Regions from separate parts of the Arthrobacter sp. 05T410 genome, predicted to be linked through region 1. Evidence: riboswitches for the same ligand, from Rfam matches in the RefSeq annotation. Region 1 holds a riboswitch; each other region holds the start of a gene.
The links. Region 1 has a riboswitch for cyclic di-AMP ahead of AC1DFR_RS21285 (aggregation-promoting factor C-terminal-like domain-containing protein). Riboswitches for the same ligand answer to the same signal wherever they lie in the genome.
Positions count from the first base shown of each region.

Region 2: another riboswitch for cyclic di-AMP. It lies ahead of AC1DFR_RS12530 (NlpC/P60 family protein); the one in region 1 lies ahead of AC1DFR_RS21285 (aggregation-promoting factor C-terminal-like domain-containing protein).
Region 3: another riboswitch for cyclic di-AMP. It lies ahead of AC1DFR_RS16505 (hypothetical protein); the one in region 1 lies ahead of AC1DFR_RS21285 (aggregation-promoting factor C-terminal-like domain-containing protein).

Region 1 covers NZ_JBFTLP010000032.1:16,839-26,689, reverse strand. The annotation lists gene AC1DFR_RS21300 (ArnT family glycosyltransferase) at 1-1,266, opposite strand, end outside; gene AC1DFR_RS21295 (glycosyltransferase family 39 protein) at 1,273-3,315, opposite strand; gene AC1DFR_RS21290 (bifunctional glycosyltransferase family 2/GtrA family protein) at 3,316-4,749, opposite strand; gene AC1DFR_RS21285 (aggregation-promoting factor C-terminal-like domain-containing protein) at 4,910-5,749, opposite strand; cyclic di-AMP (ydaO/yuaA leader) riboswitch at 5,749-5,908, opposite strand; gene AC1DFR_RS21280 (sensor histidine kinase) at 6,092-7,702, opposite strand; gene AC1DFR_RS21275 (response regulator transcription factor) at 7,724-8,464, opposite strand; gene AC1DFR_RS21270 (hypothetical protein) at 8,707-9,723, shown strand.
Region 2 covers NZ_JBFTLP010000008.1:21,079-30,929, reverse strand. The annotation lists gene AC1DFR_RS12560 (alpha-mannosidase) at 1-604, opposite strand, end outside; gene fdhD (formate dehydrogenase accessory sulfurtransferase FdhD) at 695-1,567, opposite strand; gene AC1DFR_RS12550 (molybdopterin molybdotransferase MoeA) at 1,702-3,306, opposite strand; gene AC1DFR_RS12545 (DUF6457 domain-containing protein) at 3,303-3,590, opposite strand; gene mobA (molybdenum cofactor guanylyltransferase) at 3,612-4,283, opposite strand; gene AC1DFR_RS12535 (HNH endonuclease) at 4,378-4,878, opposite strand; gene AC1DFR_RS12530 (NlpC/P60 family protein) at 5,098-5,856, opposite strand; cyclic di-AMP (ydaO/yuaA leader) riboswitch at 6,152-6,321, opposite strand; gene AC1DFR_RS12525 (M23 family metallopeptidase) at 6,458-7,279, opposite strand; cyclic di-AMP (ydaO/yuaA leader) riboswitch at 7,284-7,498, opposite strand; gene AC1DFR_RS12520 (iron-dependent transcriptional repressor DtxR) at 7,649-8,344, opposite strand; gene serC (phosphoserine transaminase) at 8,704-9,834, shown strand.
Region 3 covers NZ_JBFTLP010000015.1:42,797-52,647, forward strand. The annotation lists gene AC1DFR_RS16470 (efflux RND transporter permease subunit) at 1-1,696, shown strand, start outside; gene AC1DFR_RS16475 (serine hydrolase) at 1,724-2,827, opposite strand; gene AC1DFR_RS16480 (dihydrofolate reductase family protein) at 2,978-3,535, shown strand; gene AC1DFR_RS16485 (phosphatase PAP2 family protein) at 3,674-4,483, shown strand; gene AC1DFR_RS16490 (DedA family protein) at 4,486-5,229, shown strand; gene AC1DFR_RS16495 (response regulator transcription factor) at 5,235-5,912, shown strand; gene AC1DFR_RS16500 (sensor histidine kinase) at 5,905-6,912, shown strand; gene AC1DFR_RS16505 (hypothetical protein) at 7,058-7,747, opposite strand; cyclic di-AMP (ydaO/yuaA leader) riboswitch at 7,755-7,957, opposite strand; gene AC1DFR_RS16510 (hypothetical protein) at 8,159-8,407, shown strand; gene AC1DFR_RS16515 (cation:proton antiporter) at 8,404-9,609, shown strand; gene AC1DFR_RS16520 (DNA alkylation repair protein) at 9,668-9,851, opposite strand, start outside.

The DNA.
Region 1 (9,851 bases):
CTGGTTCCGCCGCTGCCAGAGCAGGACGCCGCCGAGCCCGGCGAGCCCGGCGATCCCGGGCGCCAGCGCCACCATGTAGTACGGGTGGATGATCCCGGCCATGAAGCTGAACGTCAGCCCGGTAACGGCAACCCAGGAGCCCCAGATGATCACCGAGGCCCGTACCGGGTCGGTGCGCGGCGCGCGGCGGCCCAGCCAGAGCAGCCCCGCTCCGAGCAGCAGCGCCGAGGGCAGCAGCCAGGCGATCTGGCCGCCGAACTCGCTGTTGAAGAGCCGGAACAGCCCGGGCGTGCCCCAGCCGTTGCTGCCGCCCACACTCCCGGTTTCATCGCCGTTCAGCCGGCCCAGGCCGTTGTAGCCCAGGGTCAGTTCCAGGATGGAGTTGTTCTGCGAGCCGCCGATGTACGGGCGGTCCGCCGCGGGAATGAGTTCGACGGCGGCCAGCCACCACCCGGCGGCGACGGCCATCGCCGCGCCCGCACCGAGCAGGTGAAGAATGCGTCTGCCTGCCGCTGCCGGCGCCGCGAGCAGGTAGGCCACGGCGAAACCGGGGACAACCAGCAGGACCTGCAGCTGCTTGGTGAGGAACCCGAAGCCCAGCAGCACCCCGGCGAACAGCAGCCAGCGCACGCGCGCGTCCTGGATGGAACGCAACACGGCGTAGGCGGCCGCGGTCATGAGAAGCACCAGCAGGGCGTCGGGGTTGTTGAACCGGAACATCAGCACGGCGACCGGTGTCAGGGCCATGGCCGCACCGGCGAGGAGCCCCGCGCGGTGGGCCAAACCGGCGTCGGCCGTGGCGGGGGCCGCGGCCCGGCGGACGGCCAGATAGACCAGCCAGACCGTGCCGACCCCCATGAGCGCCTGCGGCACCAGGACGCTCCAGGAGCTCAGCCCGAAGATCCGCACCGACAGGCCCATCACCCACAGCGACGCCGGCGGCTTGTCCACGGTGATGGCGTTGGCGGCGTCGGAGGAGCCAAAGAACCAGGCCGCCCAATCCTGCGACCCGGCCTGGGCCGCCGCGGAGTAGAACGCGTTTGCCCAGCCGGAGGCGCCGAGGTTCCACAGGTACAGCACGGCCGTGGCCAGCAGCAGCCCCGCCAGTTCCAGCCGCATCCGCAGGGCCGGGGCGCCAAGGACGGCGCGCGTGCCGCCGGCAGCCGGGGGCTCCAGTCGCCGACGGCGGTCCCGGGCTTGCGGCCGCGGCCGCCCCGGCGTGCGGGCCGGCGCCGTGTCGGGGCGGGAGCTCAGGGTGTCAGTCATGGCGGTCTACGCTCCCAGTTTGTAGACGGTGGCGTTGCCCACGGTCTGGGCCTGGTAGTTGGCCGCGACCCAGGTGGCGACCTCGGAGTTGCCTCCGCGGCCCCCGCCCATGCCGCCCATGCCGCCGGAAATGAAGTAGCCGATCTCGCCGCGGTCCACCATCGCCTGGAACTGTGCGAGCGTCGGGTAGGGGTCGCCGCCGTTCCAGCCGCCGAGCGCGATCACGCTGGTGCCGGTGGCGAGTTCCAGGCTCGCGGCCTGGGTGGCGCCGGAGACAATCGCGGACCACTTGGCGCCGGAGGACTTCAGCAGCGCGGTCAACTCCGCCGAGGACGTTTCCCCGCCGGGGCCGCCGCCCATGCCGTCACTGCCGGTCCTGCCTGCCGCCCCGAAGCCGCCGCCCATCGCGGACGCGGTGGGGCCCGACGTGGGGATCGAACCGGAATGCGGCTGGGCGACGGTCGCCAGTGTCCACGCGGTGCTTCCGAGCCCGCCGGCAAGCAGGCAGAGGATCACGACGCCGGTCGTGGCGGCCTTGCGGAACCGCGCCGGGAGAGCCGCCATGCCGTCCGCCCGCAGGAGCAGGGCCGCGGCGGCGAGCACGCCCAGGACCACGATGATCACCCGGAGCCCGGGAAGCCAGGACGGGTCGCGGCCCAGGAGCACGGCGGACCAGACCGAGGTGGCCAGCACCGTCACGGCCAGGACAACCCGGGCGGGCCAGTAGGCCCGGCCCCGCCACAGTTCCAGGGAACCGATGCCGGCCAGCGCCGCGATGGCGGGCGCCAGCGCCACGGCGTAGTACGGATGCACGGTGCCGCTCATGAAGCTGAAGATTCCCGCAGTGATGACCAGCCAGCCGCCCCACAGCAGGAGCGCCGCACGGGTTTTTGAGGTCCTGGCCTCGCGCCGGGTGAACCACAGCCCGGCGGCCAGCAGGATCAGGGCCGCCGGCAGCAGCCAGGACACCTCGCCGCCGAAGCTGGTCCCGAACATCCGGGTGATCCCGGCCGCGCCGCCGAAGCCGACGTTTCCGTTGCCTCCCGGGCCGCCGGCGTTGCCTCCCAGGTTTCCTCCGCCGGGCATGCCCCCGCCTGACCCGGTGATCCGGCCCAGGCCGTTGTAGCCGAACGTCAGTTCCAGGAAGCTGTTGGTCTCCGACCCCGCCATGTACGGCCGGACCGAGGCCGGCGTCAGCTGGAACAGCACAACGTAGCTGCCGGCAACGACGGCGATCCCGGCGGCGGCGGCCAGCAGGTGCAGGAGCCGGCGGCCGAGGGTGGTGGGCGCCGCCCACAGGTAGGCCAGGGCCAGCCCGGGAACGATCAGGAAGCCCTGCAGCATCTTGCTCAGGAACGCCAGGCCGATGACCGCGCCGGCCGCGGCGAGCCACTTCCAGCCGGCCTTCTCGATGGCGCGGGTGGTGAGGTAGGCCGCCAGCACCAGGCACAGGGTGAGCATCGCGTCCGGGTTGTTGAACCGGAACATCAGGGCGGCCACCGGGGTCAGCGCCAGGGCGCCGCCGGCGAGCAGGCCCGCGGCCGGCCCGGACACCCGCTTGATGGTCAGGTAGAGAAGCCCGACGGCGGCCACTCCCATGAGCGCCTGGGGAATGAGCATGCTCAGGGCCGAGAAACCAAAGATCCGTCCCGCGAGGGCGGGAATCCAGAGTGCGGCCGGGGGCTTGTCCACCGTGATGGCATTGCCGGCGTCGAGGGAGCCGAAGAGCAGCGCGGTCCAGTCCTTGGTCCCGGCCTGGATCGCCGCGGCATAGAAGGAGTTGGCGTAGCCGGTGGCCTCCAGATTCCACAGGTACAACGCCGCGGTGACCACCAGGAGCAGCGCTGCCGAGGGCCGCACCCAGCGGGGCTGCGGTCCGAACAGCAGCCGGTCCCGGCGGCCTTGGGTGGCCGGCGCCGGGGACGCGGGCAGATGGGGCGCCGTCCCGCCGTCTCCGGGAACCGGGTGTGGCTGTTCCTCGGCGGCCGGCGGCCTGCCGGCCGGGGAACCGCCCTGGGCTCCGGCGGTGGGGCTAATGGTTGCCGTCATTTACTTGGCCTTTTCTGTGCGGGAGAGGGAAGGATCGGGGGCGCCGGGCGCCGGAACGGCAGCGGCGGGCCTGTGGCGGAAAACCACCAACCGGAAGAGCAGGAACTTCACGGCCGTGGCGGCCAGGTTGGCGGCGGTGACCGTGAGCAGTTCAAGCCAGCGGTCCGGGGCCGCTCCCGACGCGGCGTGAACGAGGGCGAGTGCGCCCGAGGTCAGGGCCAGCCCGATGCCGAAGACCAGCAGCCCCTCAAAATGGTGGCGAGCCGCCTGGCTGCCGCCCTGGATGCCGAACGTGAAGCGCCGGTTGGCCGCAGTGTTGGCCACGGCGGTGGTGAGCAACGCGAGGAAGTTTGCCAGCTGCGGGTCCATGAACCCGCGGCAGAGCAGGAAAATCGCCAGGTAGGCCAGGGTGGAGGCCACCCCGATGCTGCCGAAGCGGACGAGCTGTCCGAAGAGGCTTCCGCCGGGGCTTTGTTCCTGTGCCCGCGAGGCGGCCGGCAGCGGTCCGCGGGCCAGGGCCGCGCGCAGGTCGGGAACCGGGATCCTGCCCGAGACCAGGTCCCGGCTCAACCGTGCCATGCCGCGCAAGTCCGCGAGGGCCGTCTGAACGATGTCCACGCTGGAATCCGGGTCGTCGGTCCAGTCCACCGGGACTTCGTGGACGCGCAGGCCGCACTTTTCTGCCAGGACCAGCAGCTCGGTGTCGAAGAACCAGGCGTTGTCCAGCGTGTGGGGAAGCAGTTGCCGGGCCACGTCCGCCCGGATCGCCTTGAAGCCGCACTGCGCGTCACTGAAGTGGGCGCCCATGAGGGCCTGGAGCAGGAAGTTGTAGCTGCGCGAGATGAATTCCCGTTTGGGTCCGCGGACCACGCGGGAGTTGCGGGTCAGCCGTGTCCCGATCGCCAGGTCGGAGTGCCCGGAAATGAGCGGGGCAAGGAGCGGGCCGAGGGCCGCCAGATCAGTGGAAAGATCCACATCCATGTACGCCAGGACCGGCGACGGCGAGGCCAGCCACACCTTGCGGAGTGCGTTTCCGCGGCCCTTTTCTGCCATATGGACCACCGTCACTTCGCGCAGCTCGCGGGCTACCCGTTCCGCGGCCTTGAGCGTTCCGTCGGTGCTGGCGTTGTCCGCCACGGTGATCCGGAAGGAATGCGGGAAGGCGCCGAGCAGGTACGCGTGGAGCCGGCGCAGGCAGGCCTCGAGGTCCCGTTCCTCGTTAGAGACCGGGATGGTGACGTCCAGCAGGGGCGTGCTGGCGCGCGTATCAATGGCCGTGCGCCGGCCGCCGGGGCCGGTCAGGGCCCCAGCGATCGGGCCCGGGACGGGTGCGTCGGCCAGCGCAAGCCCCGAGGGTGCCCCGGGGGCCGCCGGGCCGGCCGGCGTCGCCGTGGAGCGGGGCAGGGTTCCTGTGGCCTGGTCTGTGAATGTCATGGCTCAACTTTCCCGGCGGCCCATATGAAGGCTTTAGGGTCAAGCTGTGCGGGGGCTGTGGAAGTCCGGGCCGCCGGGGCCGGTCCGGCCGTGGAGACGCAAAGAGGCCCCGGATCCATGCGGATCCGGGGCCTCCAGGGCGGGGGCGGCTAGTGCCGGTTTAGTACCAGTTGTGTGCGTAGTGGAAGTTCAGGGCACCGCAGGGGGAACCGTAGCGCGACTTGACGTAGTTCAGGCCCCAGTTGATCTGGGTCCGGTAGTTGGTCATGTAATCGGCGCCGGCGCTCGCCATCTTCGAGGCGGGCAGGGACTGGACCACGCCGTAGGCGCCGCTGCTGGCGTTCGTGGCGGTGGTCTTCCAGTCGGATTCCTTGGTCCACAGCTTGTGCAGGCACTGCATCTGGCCGGGTGCCCAGCCATAGCTTCCCAGCTGGGACGCGGCGTAGGCCTGCGCGCCGGCGGGGTCGTCGACTGCGACCGGCGCGGCTGCCGGTGCCGGTGCCGGAGCGGCTGCCGGTGCCGGAGCGGGGGCTGCCGCGGGAGCCGGAGCAGGTGCGGGGGCTGCCGCGGGTGCCGGAGCAGGTGCTGCCGCGGCTGCCGGTGCGGCAGCAGCGGGCGCGTGGATCAGCGCTTCGGCTGCCTTAACCTCCGAGATCTGGGGAGCCACGTTCTTTTCCGTGGCAGCGGTCGGCCCAGCCACCTGGACCCGCTCGAAGTTGAGCTTGGCCAGCGGGTCGGCGATCGTGGCCGTCTGGCTCGCAACATTCGCCGTGTGGGCGCCCGGCTCTGCCGCCTGGCTGGCGGCGCCGCCACCCAGCAGCAGCGCGCACGCGGCGGTGACGACGGCGGCACGGCGGCCGGTTACACCGAGCCCGGCGGCGAACCGCGACAGGGCGGATGCCTGCTTGACCGGTTCGGCGCGGTGGCGCGACTTGGCGGCGCCAACTGAGCGGGAATGCGAACCGCCGTCAGGGCGTGTTTGTACCTGGAATTCAGTCATGGTGGCCTCTCAACGCCGGCGGAGTTAGCTGTCGGGTTCGGATGAGGTCATCCGGCCGCACGGAACATCACGTGTCGGCTTCACCCCGAGGGCGCATGAAAGCAGATTGCCCGGGAACTCTGGGTCCCCCGCCTCTGCCTGGTCCAGCGGAATCCGGGAAGCGGCAGAGTTTGGCGTCCGTCCGGATATGCGGCACCGATGGCGGCGCACGCTAACGACGCTACAGGACCCGGCCGCTTAAGTCACATTTTGGTAACAGGAGTCACAGTGCCGGGGTGTCGGGTTGCGCCGGGCTCACCGGTCGACCGTCCGGGTCGTTTGCGCCGGCGGCGGCCGTTCCGGTTACGCCGGCGGCGGCGAGGCGGGCAGCCGCACGGCGAACTCCGTGCGGCCCGGCCGGGACGTGACCTCGACTGTTCCTCCGTGGGCCTCCACGATCGACTGGACAATGGACAGGCCCAACCCGCTGGTGCCCTCGGACGTCGGCGCGGCGGTCGCCGTGCCGTGACCTCCGCGGCTGCCGGAAACGGCGCCGGAGGACGAGCGTGCCGCGACCCCGGACCCGACCCTCGCCGTCGCGACGGCAGAATCGGCGGGGACGGCTGCGGGGTTCGACGCCGGATTGGTGCGCGAGGCGTCGGCCCGGGTGAAGCGGGCGAAGACCCGGCCGATAAATTCCGGGGCGATGCCGCTGCCATTGTCTGTCACGGTGACCACGGCGCTGCCGTCAGCCGAGCGCATGACGCCCGTGACCACCTTGGTCCCGGGTTCCGTGTGCTTGCGCGCATTGGACAGCAGGTTGGCGAGGACCTGGTGGAGCTGGGTCGCATCACCGCGCACCACCACGGGCTCGTCCGGAAGTTCCAGCTGCCAGATGCGGTCCGGGGCCATGACTTTCTCATCGCTGACCGTCTCGATGGCCAGTTGGGTGAGGTCGACGTCGGAGATTTTGAGCGGCTGTCCCTCGTCCAGGCGCGCCAGCAGCAGCAGGTCCTCCACGAGCGTGGTCATCCGCTCGGACTGGCTTTGCACACGGGCGAGGGACCTCTCGCCGTCGGGGGTGAAATGCTCGGTCATCCGCATCAGCTCCGTGTAGCCGCGGATGGCCGTCAGCGGGGTGCGGAGTTCGTGCGAGGCGTCGGCGACGAACTGCCGGACCTTCATTTCGCTCTCCTGCCTCGCCTCGAGAGCGTTGGAGACGTTGTCCAGCATCTTGTTCAGCGCGTAGCCCACGCTGCCCACTTCCGTTCCGGGATGGGCCGCCGACGTCGGGACGCGGACCCCGAGCGCCACCTCGCCGGCGTCCAGCGGGAGACGGGAGACCTTGGTGGCAACCTCGGAGAGCTGTTCCAGCGGCTTCATGGTCCGCCGGATCAGGGCCGTGCCGGCGAGCCCGATCAGCACGAGCCCGCCTGCGGACACCACCACCATGGTCCAGACCAGGGAGGCCAGGGTGTTTTGTTTTTCTGCCAGCGGGAGTCCGGTCACAATCACGTCGCCGTACGGTGTTCGCGCCGCCGTGAGCCGGTAGGCGCCGGCCGAAAGGCTGCGGTCCACGGACACGCCGCTCGGGGTGAGGGCCAGGAGAACCTTGTTGTCGGCGGGGGAGAGGCTCTTGACCGCGCCGTCCCCGGCCAGGAACCCGGCCCTGCTGACTTCGCCGTCCACTATCCGTGCGTTAAGCGTCCCGACGCCCTGTCCCCGGGCTTCGAGGGGGTCGGGGCGCCTGCCCGAATCGTCCGAGGAGGGCCGGCCGAACTCGCTCGAACGGTGCGAGGCCTGGTCCAGCTGGGTGTCGAGTTGCCGGGTGAGGAAGAGGTCCATGGAGGCGTAGCTGAACAAGCCCACAGCGCCGCAGATGGCCACGAGCAGCGCCATGGCGACCAGGACCAGCCGGGTGCGCAAATGCCACGTCGACGGGTTGCGCCAGTCGCGTCCGGGGACGCGGGTCATGCCGGAAAGTGAGGGCACGGATCAGTCCGCCGGTTTCAGGACGTACCCGGCTCCGCGCACCGTGTGGATCATCGGGGCGTGGTTGGCGTCGACCTTCTTGCGGAGGTAGGAAATGTACAGTTCCACGATGTTCGCCTGGCCGCCGAAGTCGTAGTCCCAGACACGGTCCAGGATCTGGGCCTTGCTGATGACCCGTTTCGGGTTTTCCATGAGGTAGCGCAGCAGCTCGAACTGCGTGGCGGTCAGGTGCATTTCCTCACCGGCCCGGGTGACTTCGCGGGTGTCGACGTTGAGCACGAGGTCTCCCACCACGAGTTCGGCGGTGTCCATGGCGGCCACTCCGGAGCGCTGGACCAGCCGGTGCAGGCGCAGCAGCACCTCTTCCATGCTGAACGGCTTGGTGACATAGTCATCGCCGCCGGCCGCCAGTCCGGTGATGCGGTCCTGGACGGCATCCTTGGCGGTGAGGAACAGCGCCGGCACCTCCGGCGCGAACGCGCGGATCCTGTTCAGCAGTTCGACGCCGTCGAACCCGGGCAACATCACGTCCAGCACCAGCACGTCGGGGCGGAACTCCTTGGCTAGCCGGACGGCTCCGGGCCCGTCCTCGGCCACGGCCACGGACCAGCCGGCCATCCGCAGCCCCATGCTCATGAGCTCGGAGAGGCTGGGCTCGTCATCCACCACGAGGGCGCGGATGGGGGAGCCGTCCGGATGCGTGAGCTGGGGAAGGTTGTTGGTCATGGAGTGCGAAGTGGCCATGGGGACAACTCTCCGATCTGCCGGTTAGGCGGGGCTTTGGGGACCCTGTGCGGCACCTGTGAATCCCAGCCTAGCGAGCTGGATGCCGTTGCGGGACCGTACGGGCCGCGCCGGCCATGTTCAAACCCCTTTACCGTCCGGCGCCAACGTCACAGGCCGGGCTGTCGGCCCGCACAGCCCAGGCACAGGATCGCTCACCACTCTGGGGTGAACACCGATCCGCACCCTAAAGGAGAAATACCATGAGCGGTCAGCATCCCGGAGCCGGTTCCGGACCAGCCCCCGAGCCAGCCCCCGTACCCGCCCCCACGCCCACCACCGGCGCGCCAGCGGCGCCCGCGCCGGTAACCACACCCCGTACTGCCTGGCAGTACGGCGCCGGACCCACCGACGCCGGAACGGTCCAAACCGGACATGCTGACGCCGGACCCACCGACGCCGGAACAGTCCAAACCGGACACGCTGACGCCGGACACTCCGACGGCGGGCGGCCGGAAGCAGGCGCTGCCGGCGGCTGGGGCGCACCGCCGGTTTGGACGGTTCCGACATCGGAACCGGCCCGGGGCATGCCCCGGCAGGAACCTGTGCCCGCCGCAGCCACAGGCTGGGGCGCGCCGGGAACTTCCGCCAAGACGGCCTCGGCGGCAAAGCCATGGACCCTCAAGCGGGGGCTCGCCGTCGCCGGAGCCGCCGCAGTCCTGGCCGTCGGCGCCGGGGCGGGCGTCTATGCCCTCACCTCAAGCGCAACGGCAGCCACCGGTGCGGCCGGCGGGGCGGGCGCCGGCGGACCCGGCGGCCAGGGTGTCGCCCCGGGCGCGCCAGGTTCAGCGCAAGACGGTTCCGCGCAAGGTGGTTTCGCGGGCGGCGGCATGCCGGGGCAGGGCGGTCCCGGCGACTTCGCTGCCGGGGGGATGGGCAGCGGGCTTTCCGCGGCAGTGCACGCCGAATACGTGGTGCTGCAAGGAAGCGCGTACACCACGATGGCCGAGCAGCTGGGCACGGTGAGCGAGGTCAGCTCGTCCTCCGTGACGGTCAAGAGCAGCGACGGTTTCACGCGCAGCTATGCGCTGGGCAGCGACGTCGTGGTGAGTAATCTGCAACAGCGGCGCCAGCAGGCCGGCGGCGCGGGCACGCAGCTGAGCGTCGCGGACATCGTGGCGGGCGGGACGGTGCGGATCGTGGCGGCCAAGGACGGCTCCGGCTACACGGCGGCCTCCGTCATGGTGGTCGCGGCGACGACCACCGGCCAGTCGAACTGACCCGTCGCAGCCGCCATCGCCACCGTGCCTGACCGGCGGCGATGGCGGCTGCCCACTCCGTGGACCGCCTCGCAGACGGCGGTGGGCAGGCGCGGTTTGGCCCAACTCGCCGTGCTGTGAATGATTTG
Region 2 (9,851 bases), on a different contig from region 1:
TCAGCCCGCTGAGCGTGAGGATGTCCTGCTGCAGTTCCCAGACGGTCTGGTTGCGTTCGGCGATGGCGATCCTGCCGAGGCGGTACTTCGGCTCGCTGCCCGACGTCGCCTTGTCGCCGTAGGGGGTGGCGGCGAAAGTCCAGTTCTGGGACAAGTCGGGATTGGCCGCGGCTTCGACGTAGAAGTCAACGGCCATGCCACTGCCCAGGAGCTTGAGCGGGATGTACTGGTTCCGCGGCGAGATCGCCTTGATGATGGTCCCGTCGGACCGCCAGGCAATGCCTTCGCACTGGAATCCCGGGAGGTCGCCGCTGAAGCCGAGGTCCACGAGGACTTCCACGGAGGTTCCGGCCGCGGTTCCCCAGGCGTCCGGCACCTCACCCCGGAGCCGGAGCCACTTGGTGCTCCAGGGCCGGCCCCAGGCCACGCCGTGTTCCTGGGGCGTGAACTCCTGCCGCAGGGCCTCGAGCACTGGCACGGGTTCGTCCGGCGCGTCCCAGTTGCTTAGCGTCAGCGGCACGCTGCGCGGGTAGACGGCCGGGCCGATCCGGTCACGCAGAAAGCGGTCCAGCCGGACTTCCGTAAGACGGCGGTCGTCGTGCAATGTGATCCTCTTCAGCGCTGGGGGGTCCGATCGACTCCAATCGATGGATAAAACTTACGCCGCGGAGAACCCGTTGGCCAACTGTTGCCCCTAGCCGGCCGCGGGCGCCGGAACGGCTACGCGTTGCTGGCCCGCGTACACGTTCAGGCTGGTCCCGCGGCTGAACCCGGCCAGTGTCATCCCGCTGGCCTCGGCGAGCTCGACGGCCAGGCTGGAGGGGGCACTGACAGCGGCGAGGACCGGGATGCCGGCGAGGGCAGCCTTTTGGACGAGCTCGAACGATGCACGGCCGGACACCTGCAGTACGGTGCCCCGGAGCGGGAGCAGGCCTTCGCGGAGCGCCCAGCCCACCACCTTGTCCACCGCGTTGTGCCGGCCCACGTCTTCGCGCAGGCACAGCAATTCGGCCGAGCCGTCGTCGGAGATCCTGAAGAGCCCGGCGGCGTGCACGCCGCCGGTGACTTCGAAGACCTCCTGGGCGGACCGCAGGGCGTCCGGGAGGGCCGCGAGCGTTTCGACGGGGACGGTCAGCGGATCGTGTGCCGGGCTGTAGTGCGAGGACTTCCGTACGGCATCGATCGAGTCAGTGCCGCAGATGCCGCAGGAACTGGAGGTGAAGACGTTGCGTCCGGTATCGGGTCGTACGACGTCGGGCCTGAGCTGCGCCTCCACCACGTTGAACGTCTGCATGCCGTCGGCGTCTTCGCCGGCGCAGAACCTGAGCGAGACCAGCTGTTCGGGAGCCCAGATGATCCCCTCCGAGACGAGGAAGCCTGCGACGAGGTCGAAGTCATTGCCCGGCGTTCGCATGGTGACGGAGAATGACATGTTGCCGAGCCGGATTTCCAGCGGTTCCTCGACGGCAAGGACGTCCTCTCGGTGCCGGACCGGGAATTCGAGGGCCTGCGGGGACCCGTCCAGGACGATCTTGTGCACCTTGCGGCGCTGTGTCACACGGCCCATCCGGTGCTCCTAAGCAACATAGTGTGCCGCTGTTTGAAGCTAGCGGCTGTTTGAATCTTTGGCTGGTTCCATCATTGTAAGTGCCTGATCCTGGCGGCGTGCCTTGTCTCCGCGCCGGCGCAGCGGGCCAGGACTCAGCCCAAAAGGGCACTCCAGTCCACCGGCCCGTCACTGGCCGAGGTTTTCCTGGCGGTCCGCTTCGCCGCCGGCTTCTGTTCGGCGGCCGCTGCCGACGCGTCAGGCAACGGCGCACCCCACGGGAGGGCGAAGGCGGGGACCAGTTCCCCCAGCTGCACGCCATGGGGCGGGACCACCAGCACACCGTCGGCGGCGGCCAGCCCCCGCATCATTCCCGGGCCGGTGTGCTGCGCCGGCGATGCCATGCCATAGAGCAGCCGGAAGGGCATGAGCCGGGTCCGGCCCGGGTCGGCGTCAATTGTCGAGCCGCAGGGCACCTCGCTGAGCGGGGGGATCGCGCTGTGCCCGAGTGCCGCCAGGAGTGGGGCACCGATCGTGGACAGCGCCATCATGGCCGCTAGCGGGTTTCCTGGCAGGCCGAGGATGTAACGGCCGTCCGGCAGCTCGGCCAGCACGGCGGGGTGGCCCGGGCGCATGGCGATTCCGTCGATCAGCAGGCGGCCGCCGAGCTCGGCGACCGAGCGCCTGAGGTGGTCTGTCCCGGAGCGCCCCGTGCCGCCGGTGGTGACCACGACGTCGGCAGGCAGGTTTTCACCGGCAGGATCGGTGTCCTCGAGGGCGGCGAGCCACTCGGCGTAGGTGTCGCCGACTTTCACTTCTTCGGTACAGATCCCGCCGAGCATTCCCACCACGGCGGCCAGTTGGGGTCCGAAGGTGTCGCGGACCTGCCCGGGTGCCGGCATCCCGCTCGTCACGACCTCGGAGCCAGTGAAAACGAGGCGGACCACGGCCTTGCCGAGCACGGGAAGGGTGTCACTTCCGGCCAGCGCGGCGAGGGCCAGATGGGCCGGGTTCAGGACCGTGCCGCGCTTGATCAGTACGTCCCCGGCGGCGGCTTCCTCCCCGGCCTTCCTGATGTGGTCGCCGTTGCGCGGGTCTCCCGGCTTCGCGGTGCCGCCCAGCTTCAGGACGGGCAGGCCGTCCTCGTCGACGTCGATGATGCCGCTTTCGCTGCGCAACACGGCCTTGGCCCCGGGCGGGATGAGGCCGCCGGTGGCAATCGGGCTGGCCTGATGTGGTGCCAGACGCTGGCCGGGTTCGGCCAGGATCCAGGGGCCGCTGCCGTTGACGGCCCAGCCGTCCATGGCAGAGGAAGCGTAATGGGGCATGTCCTGCCGGGCAACGACGTCCGCCGCGAGCGTCCGGCCGAGCGCCTGCCGCAGCGGAACAGGGGCGGCCGGGATGGGAACGGCGCACTCGAACGCGAGTTGCCGGGCCTCCTGCCACGTGTGGGCCAGGTGCCTGTGCGGCTCCGCGGCAGTGTCCTCGTCCGCTGCGTCCTGGTCCGCGGCGTCCTGGTCCGCGGCGCCCTGGTCCCCTGCCTCCTCGTCCGCTCCATCCTGGTCCGCAGTGTCTTCGCCCGCTGCATCCTGGTGCGCCGCGATGTGAGGGCCACCAGGGCCGTCTACGGGAGCCTCTCCACCGCCATTTCCGACGCCATTTCCGCCGGTATCGTTGACGCCATCTTCACCGCCATCTCTGACGCCATCTCCACCTGCGGCGGTGGTGGGGCCGTTGCCGTCCGGGGCCGCAGCCGTCATGCCCCGGAAGTTTCGGCGGCTGCGTAGTCCTTGGCGAGCTGGCGGGCCACGGCCATCGCGGACTCCATGGACACGGAGTCCGTGGCCTGCCCGGAGCCTGAGGCCAGGCCGGCCGCAAAGCCGGCAATGAATGTGGTCAGCGGTGCCGCCGGGCGCACCACGGAATGGGCGGCCACGCCGGCCAGGGCGAGGACCTCATTCACGTCAATCTCAACTTCGTCCAGCTCCAGGGCCTGGAGCAGGGCACGGCACCAGTCTTCCAGTGTTTCGTCCTGGCTTTTCACCGTTTGCCTCCATGGTCGAGTTCAGCTGTGCAGAGCCGGGCCGGAGCCCGGACCGCCGTCGGGAATCCTGCCGGATACCCCCAGTGCGAACGCGTCATCCCAGGTGTCGACGTCATCCGTGGAACCCGGGGGAACGCGAACTTCCCGCACGTCCAGCCTAGCAAGAAGGGCGAACACCGACGCGTTTTCCAGCCGGTCCCGGGACGCGGCGTCCGCGACAGAACGTTGTAGCACGGCCGTGCCATAAAAGCCCACGAGCGGCTGTTTCCGGCCGTCGGCCGAGACGGCCATGACGCCGTCGGCCGCGTCCCTTTCCGGCGTGCCTGCACCGGACGTGGCCAGCGCCTCGGCCAGGGCACGGACCGCGCCGGCCGACCGGGGCATGTCACACGCCAGGACGAGGGTATAGGGCGCGGCTGCTGCGTGCCGGCTCGCGTGATCGGCGGCCAGGGCGGCCAGCCCCGCCGCGATGGCTGCGGCCGGACCCGCGAAGGGCGGCTCTTCCCGGCAGGTCAGGACGCCGCCGGGCAGGCCCCCGGGGTCGGGGCCGACGACGACGGTGCGCCCCGCCGCGCCGGCGGCCCGCAGTGACCGCTCCAGGAGGGTGGCGCCGTCGTAGACCAGCCCGGATTTGGGCACGCCGCCGAGGCGTGAGGACCGGCCCCCGGCGAGAATGATGGCATCGAACTCCATCGTTTCAGCCTAGCGCGGCGCCAGCGGCCACCGAACAAGCCGTCACGTGCGCCGGCAGCGTCTTCACCGGCTGATCAATCAGCAAGGGGGCAGATCAGGCAGCCGATTCAGGCAGCAGGAACGGATCCCAGGCCGGCGTCGGCTTCTCGAGTTCCTTGATCTGCCAGATGGCACCCTTTGGCGGGCCCGGAACAAAACCGATCTTCCAGCCCATCTCCGCCGGCGTATGGTCGCTCTTGGCGTTGTTGCACCGCAGGCACGCCGCCACCAGATTCTCCCAGGAGTCGGCCCCGCCCCGCGATTTGGGCTGGATGTGGTCGATGGTGTGGGCAGCCTTGCCGCAGTACGCGCAGCGGTGGGCATCCCGGCGCAGCACGCCGCGGCGGCTCACCGCAGTCATCGTGTTGTACCTGGGCCGGATGTAGCGGTTCAGCAGGATCACGGACGGGCGGCCCAAAATGTCCTGGGGGCCGACCACGGGGTCGTCCCCTTCGGCCACCACGCTGGCCTTTCCGGTCAGGACAAGGACGAGCGCCCGGCGGAAGGTGATGACCGCCAGCGGTTCATATCCAGCATTCAGAACGAGAGTGCGCATCCGCATACCTCTTCACGGCCGCACCCGCCAGCGGCACGAGGGCCGGCTGCCCTCTGCATGGTCGGGCTATGGATCGACAACACAAGAGTAAACACTCAAGTGCCGGATCACCGAATGTTTTTTCACCGGCGCGGTCCCCGGCGCGGAAAGTTCACTGCACAGCAACGCAAAAGACCCCCGCCGGGAGGCGGGGGTCTTTTGGAATGCTGGGGTTCGTGCTTAGGCGCCGACGCGGATGAAGACCGGGCCGGAGCCGACGTTGACGCTGTACAGCGCGGTGGTGCCGCCGTTCCAGCCGCCGTGCACTGCCATGCCGTTGCCGACGTAGACCGCGATGTGAGCCATGCCCACGCCGCCGTTCTGGTAGTAGGCGAGGTCGCCCGGGCGTGCCTCGGCGGCGCTCACGGTGCGGCCCAGGGACAGGTAACCTGCCGGCCAGCCGTGGTAGTGGATGCCTGCCGCGGCCAGGGCGTTGGTGGCGAGGGCGGTGCAGTCCTGCGCCACGCCGATCTGTGCGTAGGCAGCGGCGGCGATGGTCGCGCCTGCGCCGCTTCCGATGCCGGCGGGGGCCTGGGCAGCGACGCCGCCGCTGACGCCAAGCTCGGTGCCGCCGGCGCGGGTGGCCGTGGCGTCCTGGACCTTGACAACGGGCTTGGGAGCCTCGACAACGGGAGCCGGCGTGGTGGTCACGGCGGGCTTCTCGTAGGAGATCGCGATGGTGGAAGCGGCCGAGATGGTGGCCGGAGCTGCGGACTGGACTTCCAGGGCCGAAGCGGAGGTGGATTCGCGCTGAACATTGGTTTCAGCAGCGTTGGCTGCGATTCCGCTGGTCAGGACCAGACCGGAAGCTGCGGCGATGACCGCGGCCTGACGGCCCACGCCGCCGGCGTTGTCGCCGACAGCTTTAGCAATAACAGCCAGCGAGTTGGTCTTGGTGACCTCGGCGCGGTGCCGTGCAACGTTTGCACGAGTAGTCATTAAGTTCTCTCTTTCGTGATCCTTGGACCGCGCGCTTTCGGGCACGGACTGAGGACGCTCCGGCATCTTGGGGGTACGCCGGATCGCCCCGAAATGGGTTACTTAGCGAAGGGTGTACTGCGAAGACGCGCCAAAAGCGGAAACTGCATGCTGTCCGGGCTCGCTAGAGATTGAGCCTGCGGAACGTGATCCAATCCGGGCGCCGGCAAGGGCGGCACGTGATGTGGATTCCAGCGGGCTCGACAGAGCCTCGCCGGTGCGCATGCGCGCATAATTGTGGCGTGAAGACACGAAAGTAGCCTCTCCCAATGCCTACGAGGTGAGCTGTCGGATTCGGATGGGAGTCACCCGGCCGCGCTGCTTCCTGGGAAGCTTTACGACTTAACCCCAAGGCCTTCTTTCGAAGGCCAAAATTGGTTCCCCCGCCCCTGCCAGACGATGTAATGCGAACGGACCTTGAGCGGTGGCAGAGCTAGGCAATCCACTCAAGAGCGCCAACTTCGGAAAAGTTGGCGTGCTTCAAACCCTACAGCAGTCCGGATCCAATGTCACATTCAGATCACGGCGTGTCACAGGAAGTTGAGAGCAGCCCATCGTCTTTTCAGAGCCAGCCGAGCGGGTCAACGACATCGCCGTTGACCATCACTTCAAAGTGGAGGTGGCAGCCCGTGGAGGCGCCGGTGGTTCCGCTCATGGCGACGACGTCACCGCGGGAAACCTTCTGGCCGACCTTGACCGAGGCCGAGGACAGGTGGTTGTACGTGGTCTCCAGGCCGTTGCCGTGATCGATGACCACGCGGTTCCCCCCGCCGAAGGGATGCCAGCCGTTGAAGGTCACGGTGCCGCTGGCGGCCGCGTGGACCGCCGTGCCGCACTGGGCGGCGAAATCCTGACCGCGGTGGAACTCCCCCGCGCCCCCGGTAATGGGGCTGACACGGTAGCCGAAGGGCGAGGCCGTGACCAGCTGGTCGAGCGGCGCACCCAGGGTGCCGGCCGATGCCGCGCGGGTGATGGTGCCCACAGACTGGGCGCTCAGCAGCTGCTTGAGTTTCCCGTCCGGATCGCCCTTCGTGGTGACGGCCGTGCGGTTGAAGTCGACTTTGGCGGCGGCGGCAGCGGTGACATCCGGCTGCACGGCAGCGGAGAGCGCGCCGGACCCGCCCGGATTCGAAGCCATCACCGGGCTCGTGACGGGGACCGTCACGGTCAGAACCAGACCAGTTGCGGCCAGGGCGATCCCGGCCTTCTGCCCGACCCCGCTGGCCGCGGCAAAGTCCGTGACCTGGCGGAACGGACTGCGACGGCGACGGCGTTCATCCCGGTGCACGTCCCGCGGGCGTTCGGCCGTGTGTGCGACGACGGGACGCGGCTCCGGAGCGGGACCGGTCGCGCGGCGACGGCCCCTGGAGGTCTGGGTGGTCAAGAACGGTTCCTCTCTGGATGGCCTGCGAAGTTAGCTGTCGGATTCGGGTCAGAGAGATCAAAGACCCGGTCCGCCGTTGCAAGCAGCCACGCACAGATGCATCCCCAGGGGATCCTTCGGTGGAAGCTGCTTGCCGCTGACGGACTTCACCCCAAGGCTGCCGAAGTAGCAGCCGAAAGTGGTTCCCCCGCCCCTGCCAGGAGGTAGTTCTGCGACTGATCCGCTGGCAGGGCTCGGCTTCGGATCAGGTAACGCTTTGGTATCGGTACTGGGCACTAACTATAGGCGATTAAGCCGCCCGGTAATAAATCCGTAACCGCAATTGTGGACAACTCATGGGTCGTCCCATGACCGGCGCGTAGTGGCTGGTCAGGCGACTGTTACAAAGACGTGCGCGGCAACCTCCGGCGGCAGCTCCAGGGCACCTTCGATATCGGGGACGCGGACCGAGATGTACTCCCCCACCCGCTCCAGCGAGACAAGCGCGCCAGGCCTGATTCCGCCCTCGTCGAGCTGGGCCAGAAGCTCCGGCTCCACCTGGATCGGCTCCGCGAGCCGGTTGACCGTAACCCGGGAAGTTACCCCGTAGCCGGCCATGGCCTCCAGCAGGTTCACAGGCCTGTCCACGGGGGCGCCATTGGGCACGCCGCCAAGATCCGCAAGCCCCGGAATAGGGTTTCCGTAGGGCGAGACCGTCGGGTGGTTGAGCATCTCGAAGATTCTTCGCTCGACGCGTTCGCTCATGACATGTTCCCAGCGGCACGCTTCCTCGTGGACGTAGGCCCAGTCGAGCCCGATCACGTCCGCGAGGAGGCGTTCGGCCAGACGGTGCTTGCGCATGACACCGATTGCACGTTTCCGTCCGGTTTCCGTCAGTTCAAGGTGCCGGTCGCCGGAAACGACCACCAGCCCGTCGCGCTCCATCCGGCCGATCGTCTGGGACACAGTGGGGCCGGAGTGGCGGAGCCGTTCGGCGATGCGGGCGCGGAGGGCAACGATGTTTTCTTCTTCAAGTTCCAGAATGGTCCGAAGATACATCTCCGTGGTATCGATCAGATCCGTCATTCAGCTCAGCTCCTCGAGCGCAGTCCTAGCGTCATTCCCACCGTACCGCGTGCGGGCTGCATGCAGGATGCGCCCAGGCGGGAACCGCCGTACGTTCGCATGCCAGCCTAGCCTATTTTGAATTACTCCGGATAATCTTTCGATCGACCTGGAGCTATTGTCCCAGCCCCAGCCGGCCGGCCGTCCCCGGCGTCTCAATGACCGGACTATGACAGGCCTCTTTCCGTATCGCCGGGAGCTGTCAGGCAAAATAAGACCGGCAGAATAAAACAGGCAGAATGAAAAGGGGTGTCCGTGGTATTCATCCCTGCCCGCCACCTCCCAGCCACGCTACGAACCAGCCGAAAATTGGAGCCACTGTGAGCGACACCAGCATCACGATCCCCGCCAACCTCCTGCCCAAGGACGGACGGTTCGGCGCCGGCCCGTCCAAAGTCCGGCCTGAACAGATGGACGCCCTGGCCGCGGCATCGTCGACGCTGCTGGGGACCTCGCACCGCCAGGCACCCGTGAAGAACCTGGTCGGCTCGGTGCGCAGCGGCCTCAGCGAATTCTTCCGGGCACCGGAAGGCTATGAAGTCGTGCTGGGCGTCGGCGGATCTACCGCGTTCTGGGACATTGCCACCTTCGGGCTCGTGGAGAACAAAGCGCAGCACCTGTCCTTCGGCGAGTTCGGCTCGAAGTTCGCCTCCGCCACCAACAAGGCGCCGTTCCTTGCCGAGTCCTCCATCATCAAGGCCGAACCCGGCACCCGCCCCACCGCCCGCGCGGAGGCCGGCGTCGACGTCTATGCGTGGCCGCAGAACGAGACCTCAACCGGCGTAGCCGCCCCCGTCCAGCGGGTGGCCGGCGCCGACGAGGGGTCGCTGGTGCTCGTGGACGCGACCTCGGCCGCGGGCGGGCTGGACGTGGACGTGGCGGAGTCGGACGTGTACTACTTCGCGCCGCAGAAGAACTTCGCGTCCGACGGCGGCCTGTGGCTGGGCCTGTTCTCCCCGGCCGCGCTGGAACGGGCGGCACGGATCAAGGCCGGCAACCGCTGGATTCCCGACTTCCTTGACCTCCAGACGGCGATCGACAATTCCCGGCTGAACCAGACCTACAACACCCCCGCACTGGCCACGCTGGTGACCCTGGACGCCCAGGTGCAGTGGCTCAACGCCAACGGCGGCCTGGACTTCGCCGCCGGCCGGACCGCGGATTCTGCCGGCCGCATCTACCGCTGGGCCGAAGCGTCCGAATACGCCACGCCGTTCGTGGCCAAGGCCGAGGACCGCTCGAACGTGATCGCCACGATCGACTTCGATGACTCGATCGACGCCGCGGCCATCGCCAAGGTGCTCCGCGCCAACGGCGTCGTCGACACCGAGCCGTACCGCAAGCTGGGCCGCAACCAGCTGCGCATCGCCACCTTCGTGGCGATCGAGCCCGACGATGTCTCGGCACTGCTCGAGTGCATCGATTTCGTCGTGGCGGAACTGAAGAAGTAGCCCCGCGTCCGGCGTCG
Region 3 (9,851 bases), on a different contig from region 1:
CTCCTACACCCTGGCTGTCCTGGCCTCCATGTTCGTGGCGCTGACAGTGACGCCGGCTCTTGCCCTGATTCTGCTGGGCAACGCCAAACTGAAAGAACGCGATGCGCCGCTGGTCCGTGTGCTCAAACGCGGCTACCACGCCGCCCTGTCCAAGGCCATGAACCGGCCCCGGTTCGGCTACGCAGGCTTTGGCGTGCTTGCCGTCGTGGGCTTGCTCCTCGCTCCCCTGATGGGCTCGTCCCTGTTCCCCACGTTCAAGGAACGGGACTTCCTGATGCACTGGATCTCGGAACCGGGAACCTCTGCCGCGGAAGAGTTCAGGATCTCCCAGCGCGGCTGTGAGGAATTCCTCAAGGTCCCCGGCGTCCTGAACTGCGGCACGCACATCGGGCAGGCATTCGCCGCGGACGAAATCGTCGGTGTCAATGCCGGCGAACACTGGATCAGCATCGACCGCCACGCCGACTACGACGAGACGGTGGCCGCCGTGGAGGAAGTGGTCAAGGGTTACCCGGGGCTGCACCGTGACGTCCAGACCTATCTGAAGGAGCGGATTGAAGAGGTCATCACCGGCGCCAGCGAACCCATCCTGGTCCGGGTCTACGGAGACGACCTCAACGTGCTCCGGGAACAGGCGCAACGGGTCAAGACCATCATGGACTCGATCGAGGGCACCGAGAACCCGCATGTTTCCCTCGAGGTGGAAGTCCCCCAGATCGCCGTGACGGTTGACCTGGCCGCGGCGCAGAAGTACGGCCTCAAACCGGGAGATGTCCGGCGTGCGGCCGCGACACTCGTGGCAGGCGAGGAGGTCGGCGACGTCTTCCGGGACGGCCGGGCCTACGACGTCCAGGTCTGGAGCACCCCGGCCACCCGCTCGTCCGTCACCGCCATCGAGGATCTGCCCATCGATACGCCCAGCGGAGCGCGGGTTCGCCTCGCCGACGTCGCGGACGTGAGCCTGCAGGCGACGCCGAACCAGATTGATCGCACCAACGGATCCCGCCGCGTCGAGGTGGGATCCTTCCTGGCCCAGGGAGCGGACTTGGGAACCGTAGCCGGCGAGCTGAAGTCGCGGCTGGAGAACCTGGATCTGCCAGCAGGATACAGCGTGCAGCTTCTCGGCGAATACACCGAGCGCGAGGCGGCAACGAACCGCCTGATGATCTACTCCGCGGCGGCCCTTGTCCTGATCCTCCTGCTGCTGCAGGCGTCCTTCCGCAGCTGGCGGCTGGCCATCCTGTCGCTGCTGACGCTGCCGGTAGCCCTGGTGGGCGGGGTCATAGCCGCCTACATGACCGGCGGCGTCCTGTCCCTCGGGTCCCTCGTTGGCTTCCTCACGGTGATGGGGATCGCCGCGCGCAACGGCATCCTGCTGATCAACCACTGCCAGCATCTGGAAACCTATGAAGGCCAAACCTTCGGCCGCGACCTGGTGATGCGCGGGGCGGCGGAGCGGCTCTCGCCCATCCTCATGACTACCCTGGCCACCGGGCTGGCCCTGGTACCCCTGGTTGTCATGGGCAACATCCCGGGCCATGAAATTGAACACCCCATGGCCGTGGTTATCCTGGGCGGCCTGGTCACCTCCACCTTGCTCAATCTGTTCATCGTGCCCTCGCTCTATCTCCGGTTCGCCAAGTCCAGGAAGACCAGAGAGAAGGAACGCGCTGCCGCCGGACCGGTGTCCGTCTAACAGCGGCCGGCGCCAGAACCCCAACCATCAGAACAGGGCGGCGGTCACGGTCCGGGTGAGCTGCTGAATGACCTGGGTGCGGGGGCCCATATCGGAGTAATTCCTGCCGCGGGTGTACACGACGAACACGAAGGCCCGGCCGTCCTTGTCCAGGACGGCCGCGTCATGCAGGTTTCCGAACAGCAGCCCGTACTTGTGGTGAACCCCTACCCCGGGCGGAACCGCCGGCGGGATCAGTGTCTCAAAGTTGGTGTTCTGCATATAGGACAGGAGCTGGGCGGTGTTGCGGGCATTGAGCAGCTGTCCCGTGTAGAGCAACTGGAGGGTCCTGGCCATTTCTGCGGGCGTCAGCAGGTTGACCGTGCGGTCGTAGGTGATCCCGATCGAGGCGGCGTAATCCGTGATGCCCCTCTGGCCGACCGCCCGCAGGATCAGCGCCCACGAATCGTTGTTGCTCTGCTGGACCATCCGGCGGATCTGGGTGCCGGCAGTCGAGTTGCCCATGGGGGCGGTCAGCGAGGCGCGGCCGGTCTCAACGAGGTGGTAATACGCCGACGCGGCCAGAATCTTTGCCGTGCTGGCGGCCACAAACTTGTCCTGGATCCCGTAGCCGTGGACCACGCCGTCGGAGACATCGATCAAGGACACCCCCAGGGCATAGGCACTGTTGGCCGCGATGATCCCGTTGATCTGGCTGTCCAGTTCCGGGTCAATGGCCGGGACCGCGACGGCAGGCACGGCGGGGATCTCAGCGGGCTTCCCGGCGGCCGCCGTGACGGCGCCGGCCGCGGGCGAAGCAGTTGCTGGCGAAGCAGTTGCGGGCAGGTCAGATGCCGGCGGAACGGTCCGGCCGGCATCCGTGACCGGCGCCGTCGGCGTCGCTGCGGCGGCCGGCGGGTCAACGGGTAGCGCCGCCTGGACGCCTGCATAGACGCCGGCAGCCACAAGGGCCAGTGCGACGGCGGCCGCCGTCAGATACTGTCGCCGGGTCCTCCCCTCACGCCGGGCGCGGGACCGCAGACCGGGCCGGGAACCGTCGTTGGCCCGGTGCCCGCCGGAGCGGTAGTGCCGCGGCGCCGGCTCAGGCTTCCGGACCGGCCCCGTGCTGTCGTTCGAATCGTTCGCAGGCATCATTCTTCCCCGAAGGTGACTGACCGCGGTGGGGCCATGGACCAGCATTCTTCCCGCTGGCGGCTTCCCGCGCAAGGGCACGGCTCCGGGAAAAAGTGGGTCTGCCATCCGAAGCAGCGGCGTACGCTGGTGAAAACGTAAGGAGCGGCGATGCGCAAAATCATCCTGGCCATGCAGGTGTCCCTCGACGGATTCTTCGAGGGCCCGGACCGCGACATCAGCTGGCACATGGTCGACGACGAGCTGCACCGCCACTTCAACCAACAGCTCAGCACCATGGGCGCCTTCCTTGACGGCCGCGTCACATACGAGCTGATGGAAGGGTTCTGGCCCACCGCGGACCAGGACCCGGCCGCCGGCGCGGTGATGGCCGAGTTCGCCCGGATCTGGCGTGACATGCCCAAGATCGTGTATTCCCGGACGCTGACATCCGCCGCCTGGAACACCACCGTGGTCCGGGATGTGCTGCCGGAAGAAATACTGGCCCTGAAAGAGCAGCCGGGCGGGGACCTGGCCCTGGGCGGGGCAGAACTGGCCGACACGTTCCGACGGCTCGGGCTGATCGACGAATACTGGCTGTACGTCCATCCGGTCCTGATCGGACGGGGCCGGCCCCTGTTCAAGGCCGCGGACAGCAAAGCCCAGCTCCGGCTGCTGGAGACGCGCGCCTTCGGCAACGGGGTGGCGCTGTTGCGCTACGCCGCGTAGCCGGCACGGAGCAGCCGGGCCTGCGGCACCCCGCTGCGGCCGGCGCTGCGTCACTTTCTTAAGCGTTTCTTAACGGGCTGGCGGAAGAGTGGGAGTCGTCGCCTGTCCGGGCGCCCTTGTCCCGAGCCGGAGGATCCCATGACTGGACCTGCCCCTGTTAAGAGCGATGCGCCGCTGGGCGGTGCTGGAGCACTCAGCCGAAGTGGAGCACCAAGCCGTCCCGACGCCGTGCGCCCCGCCGCGGGTCCCCGGCTGTGGGCCCTCCCCCAGGTCCGCCACTGGTTAGTGCTGGGCGTCCTGCTGTCCGCCGCCGTCGTGGCATTGGGCCTGGCGGCACAGCTGACACCCGGCTTCAGTGCCGCCGAGCTCGGGGTCGATCAGGACCTGAGCCAGCACCACGCCGCCGCCCTCACCGCCGTCGCGATGGCGCTGAATGTTGTGTTTGGCCCAGTGGCGGGCCTCGCGCTGATCGGCGCCGCGGCGCTGTACATCTGGCTGTTTCGCGGCGGCCTGGCCAAGGCGATTGCCTTCGGCCTCGTGGCATCATCCGGCTGGGTGGCAAGTGAATTCTTCAAGCTCCTCGTGGCCCGCCAGCGGCCCAGCCCTGCCCTGCTGTTCGATCCCCTGGCTCCGGAAACGGGTTCCAACAGCTTCCCGAGCGGCCACGTGTCCTTTGCGGTGGCACTGGGATTCGCAGTGTACTTCCTGGCCCGTGGAACCCGCTGGGCCAAGGTCACGGCCCTCGCGGCGGCCGTGATGGCCCTCGTCGTAGCCTGGTCACGGCTGTACATCGGCGTTCACTACCCCACTGATGTCGCGGCGTCGTTCCTGGCCTCGAGCGCGGCCGTGGTCCTGCTCGCGGGACTGTGGAACCTTCTCGCGCCGCGGATAGCGGAGCGGATTCGGGCCCGTTCGGGCAGCCGGCCGCTGGGCAGTGAGGAGAAATGAGAATGCCCGCCATGGACGTTTTTGCCGCCCTTCCGGCCGTCCACGCCGCCGGAACACTGTCCCTGCTGGACCCCGCAAGCCTGCTCGCCGGGTTGGGCCCGGCCGCCCTGGGTGTGATCGCGGTGATGGTCTTCATCGAATCGGGCGTGCTCTTTCCCTTCCTGCCCGGCGACTCCCTGTTGTTCACAGCAGGACTTCTGCACCAGCAGCTGCAACTGACGTTGCCCGTGCTGATCGGCGTCGTCACCGCGGCCGCGGTCGCCGGGGACCAGGTCGGTTACATGCTCGGACGGAAATTTGGCCGGCGATGGTTCAAGGACGACGCCCGGATCCTGAAGACAGCGCACCTGACCACCACGGAGGACTTCTTCCGCCGCCACGGCGGGGCCGCCGTCGTGCTGGCCCGCTTCGTCCCCATGGTCCGGACATTTGCTCCGCTGACCGCCGGGACCGCGCGCTATGACTACAAATCCTTCACCCTGTGGAATATCACCGGCGCCGTCGCGTGGGCAGCCTCCGTGACGATGCTTGGCACCTGGCTGGGGCACTTTGACATCATCGCCAGGAACATCGACGCCATCGTCGTGGCCATGGTGCTCGTCTCCGTCGTGCCGGGGGTGGTGCAGCTCCTCAAACGCCGCCGGAACTCCCGCGGCGCAGCCGCAGCCGCAGACAAAGCCGCCGGCGACACGGCAGAAGAACCCGGGGCCGGACTGCGGACTGAGGAAATGGCCGCGGAAGAATAGCTGACATGACCTCCGCTGACCTTCCGTCCCTGCTGCTCGTCGAGGACGACGCCGTCCTGGGACCGCTCATCGCCGAGCTCCTGGACCCGGACTACCGGGTCCAGTTGGTCACCAACGGCCGCGACGGCCTCCACCAGGGGCTGACCGGGAGCTGGGACATCATGGTGGTGGACCGCGGGCTGCCCGGCATGGACGGCATCGCCCTCATTGCGGCTTTGCGCTCGAAAGGCATTGCCACGCCCATCCTGATCCTGACCGCGCTGGGCGATGCCGACGAAAAAGTCAGGGGTCTGGACGCCGGAGCCAACGATTACGTGACCAAGCCGTTCGACGCCGGCGAACTGGCAGCACGCCTGCGCGCACTGACGCGGACTTTCACTCCCCCGGCCCCGGCACCGGTGGCGATCGGGGACTGGGAACTGGATCCAACGCAGCGCTCCGTCCGTTCCGTCTACGGGCAAACGGTGTCACTGACCGCAAAGGAAGGCCAGCTGCTGGCTGCCCTGGCCGCGGAACCGGACCGCGTCTTCACCCGGGATGAGCTCCTCGCGGCGTGCTTCCACGCCTCGGAGCAGCCCGGCATGATCGATACCTATGTTCATCACCTGCGCCGGAAGATCTCCAAAGCAGTGATCCGCACGGTGCACGGCCTCGGATACCAGATCGGCGAAGCCCATGAGTGACGGCCGGCCGGCCGGCGGAAATCCGGACCACTCCATCCTGCGCAAGGCTTCCCTCAAGGTCGCGGTGCGGATCAGTGCTGCGTGCGCGGTCATGGTTCTCGGGCTGCTCGCCGCCACGGCGCTGTACCTCACGAACCAACTGGCCCATCCGGAAGTGCCGGGCTCGGCGGCGGCCGGGACGGCCTACACCTACCTGGATTCCAAAGACGTCCTCGAAGCCATGATCATCGCCGGGGTGGCGGGAATCCTGCTGGCCGGAATCGTCGGGTGGCTCAGTGCGCGCAGCGCGATTCGTCCCCTCAGTGATGCCCTGGCAAGGGAGCGGCGTTTTATCCAGGATGCCAGCCACGAATTGCGCACGCCATTGACCATCCTGGACACCAGGATCCAGCTGGCCCAGCGCAACACTGTGCCCGGCTCCAGGCAAAGCCACGACCTGGCCCGGATCCGGGAGGACGCCGCGACGCTGACAGGGATTGTCAACGAACTGCTCCTCGCGGCAACCGCGGAGGCCCCGGACCGTTCCTCGCCCCCTGCCGACCTCGCCGACGCTGCCGCCAGCGTCGCCGGCAGCCTCCAGCAGGTGGCAGAGCAGCGCCAGGTGCGTCTGGAATTCTCTGCCGATGCCCGGCCGCTGGCCCGGATCGAGAAGAATGCGCTGCGGCGTGCCGTGCTGGCCCTAGCGGACAACGCGCTGGCCCACACGCCTCCGGGCGGCCGCGTGTCCATCACGACCTCAATCGAGCAGAAGCGCGCCGTGATCACGGTGGCGGACTCCGGGACCGGAATCACCGGCGTCGATCAGGCCCGGATCTTTGACCGGTTCGTGCGGACGGCCGGCACCGGCACCTCACAGGGACAGCGGAGCTTTGGCATCGGCCTGGCCCTGGTCCGGGAGATTGCCGTCGCGGCCGGGGGCACCGTCGAGGTGGCCGCGACGGGCGACGAGGGAACCGTCATGAAGTTGATGCTTCCGCTCATGGGCAGCGGGAATCCCTGAGGTCCATCCGCCGGGGAAAGATATGCCATCGGGATCCCGGACTCCCGAATGCGAAGACAGGAAAGACCGGCGGTCGAGTTGCCCCCAAGGGAACTCGAGCGCCGGTCTTTCCGGACTGTCTGGCCCCGGGTCGGGGCCGTGCGGCTTAGGCGCGGACGAACGTCACGCCGCCGGTCGCGGTGAGCCAGGACAGCGGGTGGACCATGGTCTGGTTCTTGCCGTTCATGCCGCCACTGACCACCTGGCCGTTGCCGGCGTAGATGCCGACGTGGCCGGACTGGACCACCATGTCACCGGGCTGCGGCGTCGCCACAACGGTTCCAAGGCCAAGGAACGCGCGGGGACCGATGTCGCCAACGGGCTTACCCGCGGCGCCAAGGGCCTTTTCCACCATGGCGGTGCAGTCCTGGGTGATGCCCACCTGGCTGTAGGCGGCCGAGAGCATGATGGCGTTGCGTCCGCCCGCGGCCGGCGCTGCAGCCGGCGCTGCAGCCGGAGCTGCTGCCGGAGCGGCCTGCACCTGGATGACCGGCTTGGCCGGAGCCTTGGGCGCTGCCGCCGGGGCTGCAGCGGGAGCCGGAGCCGGTGCGACGGGCTGTTCGATGACCGGCGCGGCAACAGAATCCACTGCGGGGCGCTCGAAGCTGATCTTGACGCTTGAATCGGCGCTGACGGGGGCACTGACCTGTCCGGTGACGTCGACGGTCGACGCCGGAGCAGAGTCACGCTGCACGGGGGCGGTGGCGGCGTTGGCGGCCATTCCGCTGGTCAGGACCAGGCCGGATGCGGCGGCGAGGACGGCGGCATGGCGCGCAAAAGTATTGACTGAAGTCATGAAAAATGTAGCCTCTCCCAATGCCTGCGAGGTGAGCTGTCGGATTCGGATGGGAGGCACCCGGCCGCACTCCCGGGCCCGTCGTTGCGGGCACTGTGCGGCTTCACCCCAAGACCTGCATATCAGCAGATCAAAAGTGGTTTCCCCGTCTCTGCCGGACGTTGATGCGAGTTACCCCCGGGCCGCGGCAGAGTTAGGCAATCGGCTGGGGAGCGCCCGTATCGGAGACAACAGGCACTCATCAACCGTAGCGCGAACCGCACCCGAAAGTCACATTCAGGTAACGGAGCCGTGATGCCGGGCCGCAATTTGCCCATAGGGCGGCGCCGTTTCCGAACATAGGATGATGCCATCAGCACCACCGGAAGCGGAGGCCCGAAAATGAACAGCCATTGTGTCGCCATCTGCCAGTTGAGCACTCAGCCCCAAGAGGATTTCGACGTCAACACCGAGCTGCTGATCCTCGACGGCGGGGACGTCCACGTGAGCACATGGGACGCGGAACCGCGCGACGGGGGTTTCGACGAGCACATCCTCAATGACCGGGTGGACGCGCTCGGGTACATGGTTGTCAACGACTGGGCTTTCCTGGACGGCAAGGCCTATGCGGTGGTGGAACGGCGGTCAGGCCCGACGCCGGCCGGCCGCCGCGAACCGTGACCTTCCTGTCGCTGGCGCTGATCGCCGTCATCGCCTTGGCTGGACCCCTGCTGGCCCTGCCGGCGCGCTGGCACTTGCCTGTCATGCTGGGTGAGCTGCTGGCCGGCATCGCGATCGGGCGCTCAGGCCTGGCCCTGGTGGACCCCGCGGACCCGACGTTCACCCTGCTGGCCAATATCGGGTTTGCGCTGATGATGTTCGTGGCAGGCACCCACGTTCCCGTGCGGGATCCGCACATCCGTGGCGCCCTCGGCAAAGGCTCCCGCCGGGCGATGGTGGCCGCAGCGGCAGCGGTGGTGATCGGAACCGGCATCGGACTGCTGTTCGGGACTGGACATGCTCCCCTCTACGTCGTGCTGCTGGCCTCCTCGTCGGCCGCCCTGGTGCTTCCAATCGTCGATTCCCTGCGCCTCGGCGGGCCAGATGTCGTCGCTATGACAGCGCAGGTGGCAATAGCCGACACAGCCTGCATTGTGGCGTTGCCGCTCCTGGTGGATCCGCCCCACGCAGTCCAGGCGGCGCTGGGTGTCCTCGCGGTGACCGGGTGCGCGGTAGTGCTCTTTGTCGGCTTGCGCTGGCTGGAGCGCCAGGGAATCCGTCGGCGCGTGCACCGGCTCTCGGAAAGCCGCAAGTTTGCCCTGGAGCTACGGATCCAGCTGGCCGTGCTCTTCACCCTGGCCGGTGTCGCGACGTGGAGCAATGTGTCTGTGATGATGGCAGGCTTTTCTTTCGGCCTGGTGATGGCTGCGGTCGGCGAACCGCGGCGGCTGGCCCGGCAACTGTTCGCGCTCAGCGACGGCTTCCTGGGTCCGCTCTTCTTCGTGTGGCTGGGTGCATCGCTGACTCTAAGGGACCTGGCCGGGCACCCGGACATGATGGCCCTCGGCCTGTTGCTGGGGGCCGGGGCCCTGCTGGCCCACGCCGACCTGGCTTTCCTGGGACTCCCGCTGTCGCTCGGGGTGTTGTCGGCGGCCCAGCTTGGCGTACCGGTGGCTGCGGCGAGCATCGGCACGCAGCTTCAGGTCCTGCTCCCGGGCGAGGCCGCGGCCCTGCTGGTGGGAGCGCTGGTCACCATAGCCGCGGGCGCCGTCGCCGGGTCACGGGCGGCGAGGACTTTCGCGGTCCCGGCAAATGCCGGCGGCAAGTCCGGAAATTCCGGCAGCGCCGTTGGGCAGGGCGATCCGGGGGGTCCGAAGGCCTGACAGTCCGAATGTCTAAATGCCTGGGCCAAAGCCGAGCCGGCGGCGAAATTTCGGAGGGTCATTCTCCAATTGACGTGAATTGCAGCTCCGGCCTCCACTTTGCCATCTCTGCCTGGACCCGGGAGACGGCATCCCGGACTGCTGTGCCGTCGGCGTCGAACGTCCCGCCCGGCTCGCCGAGCACCTCGTTGGCGTGCCGGAGGAACCTGTCCCAGTCCCCCGCGCCCGCGCGCAGCGCCAGC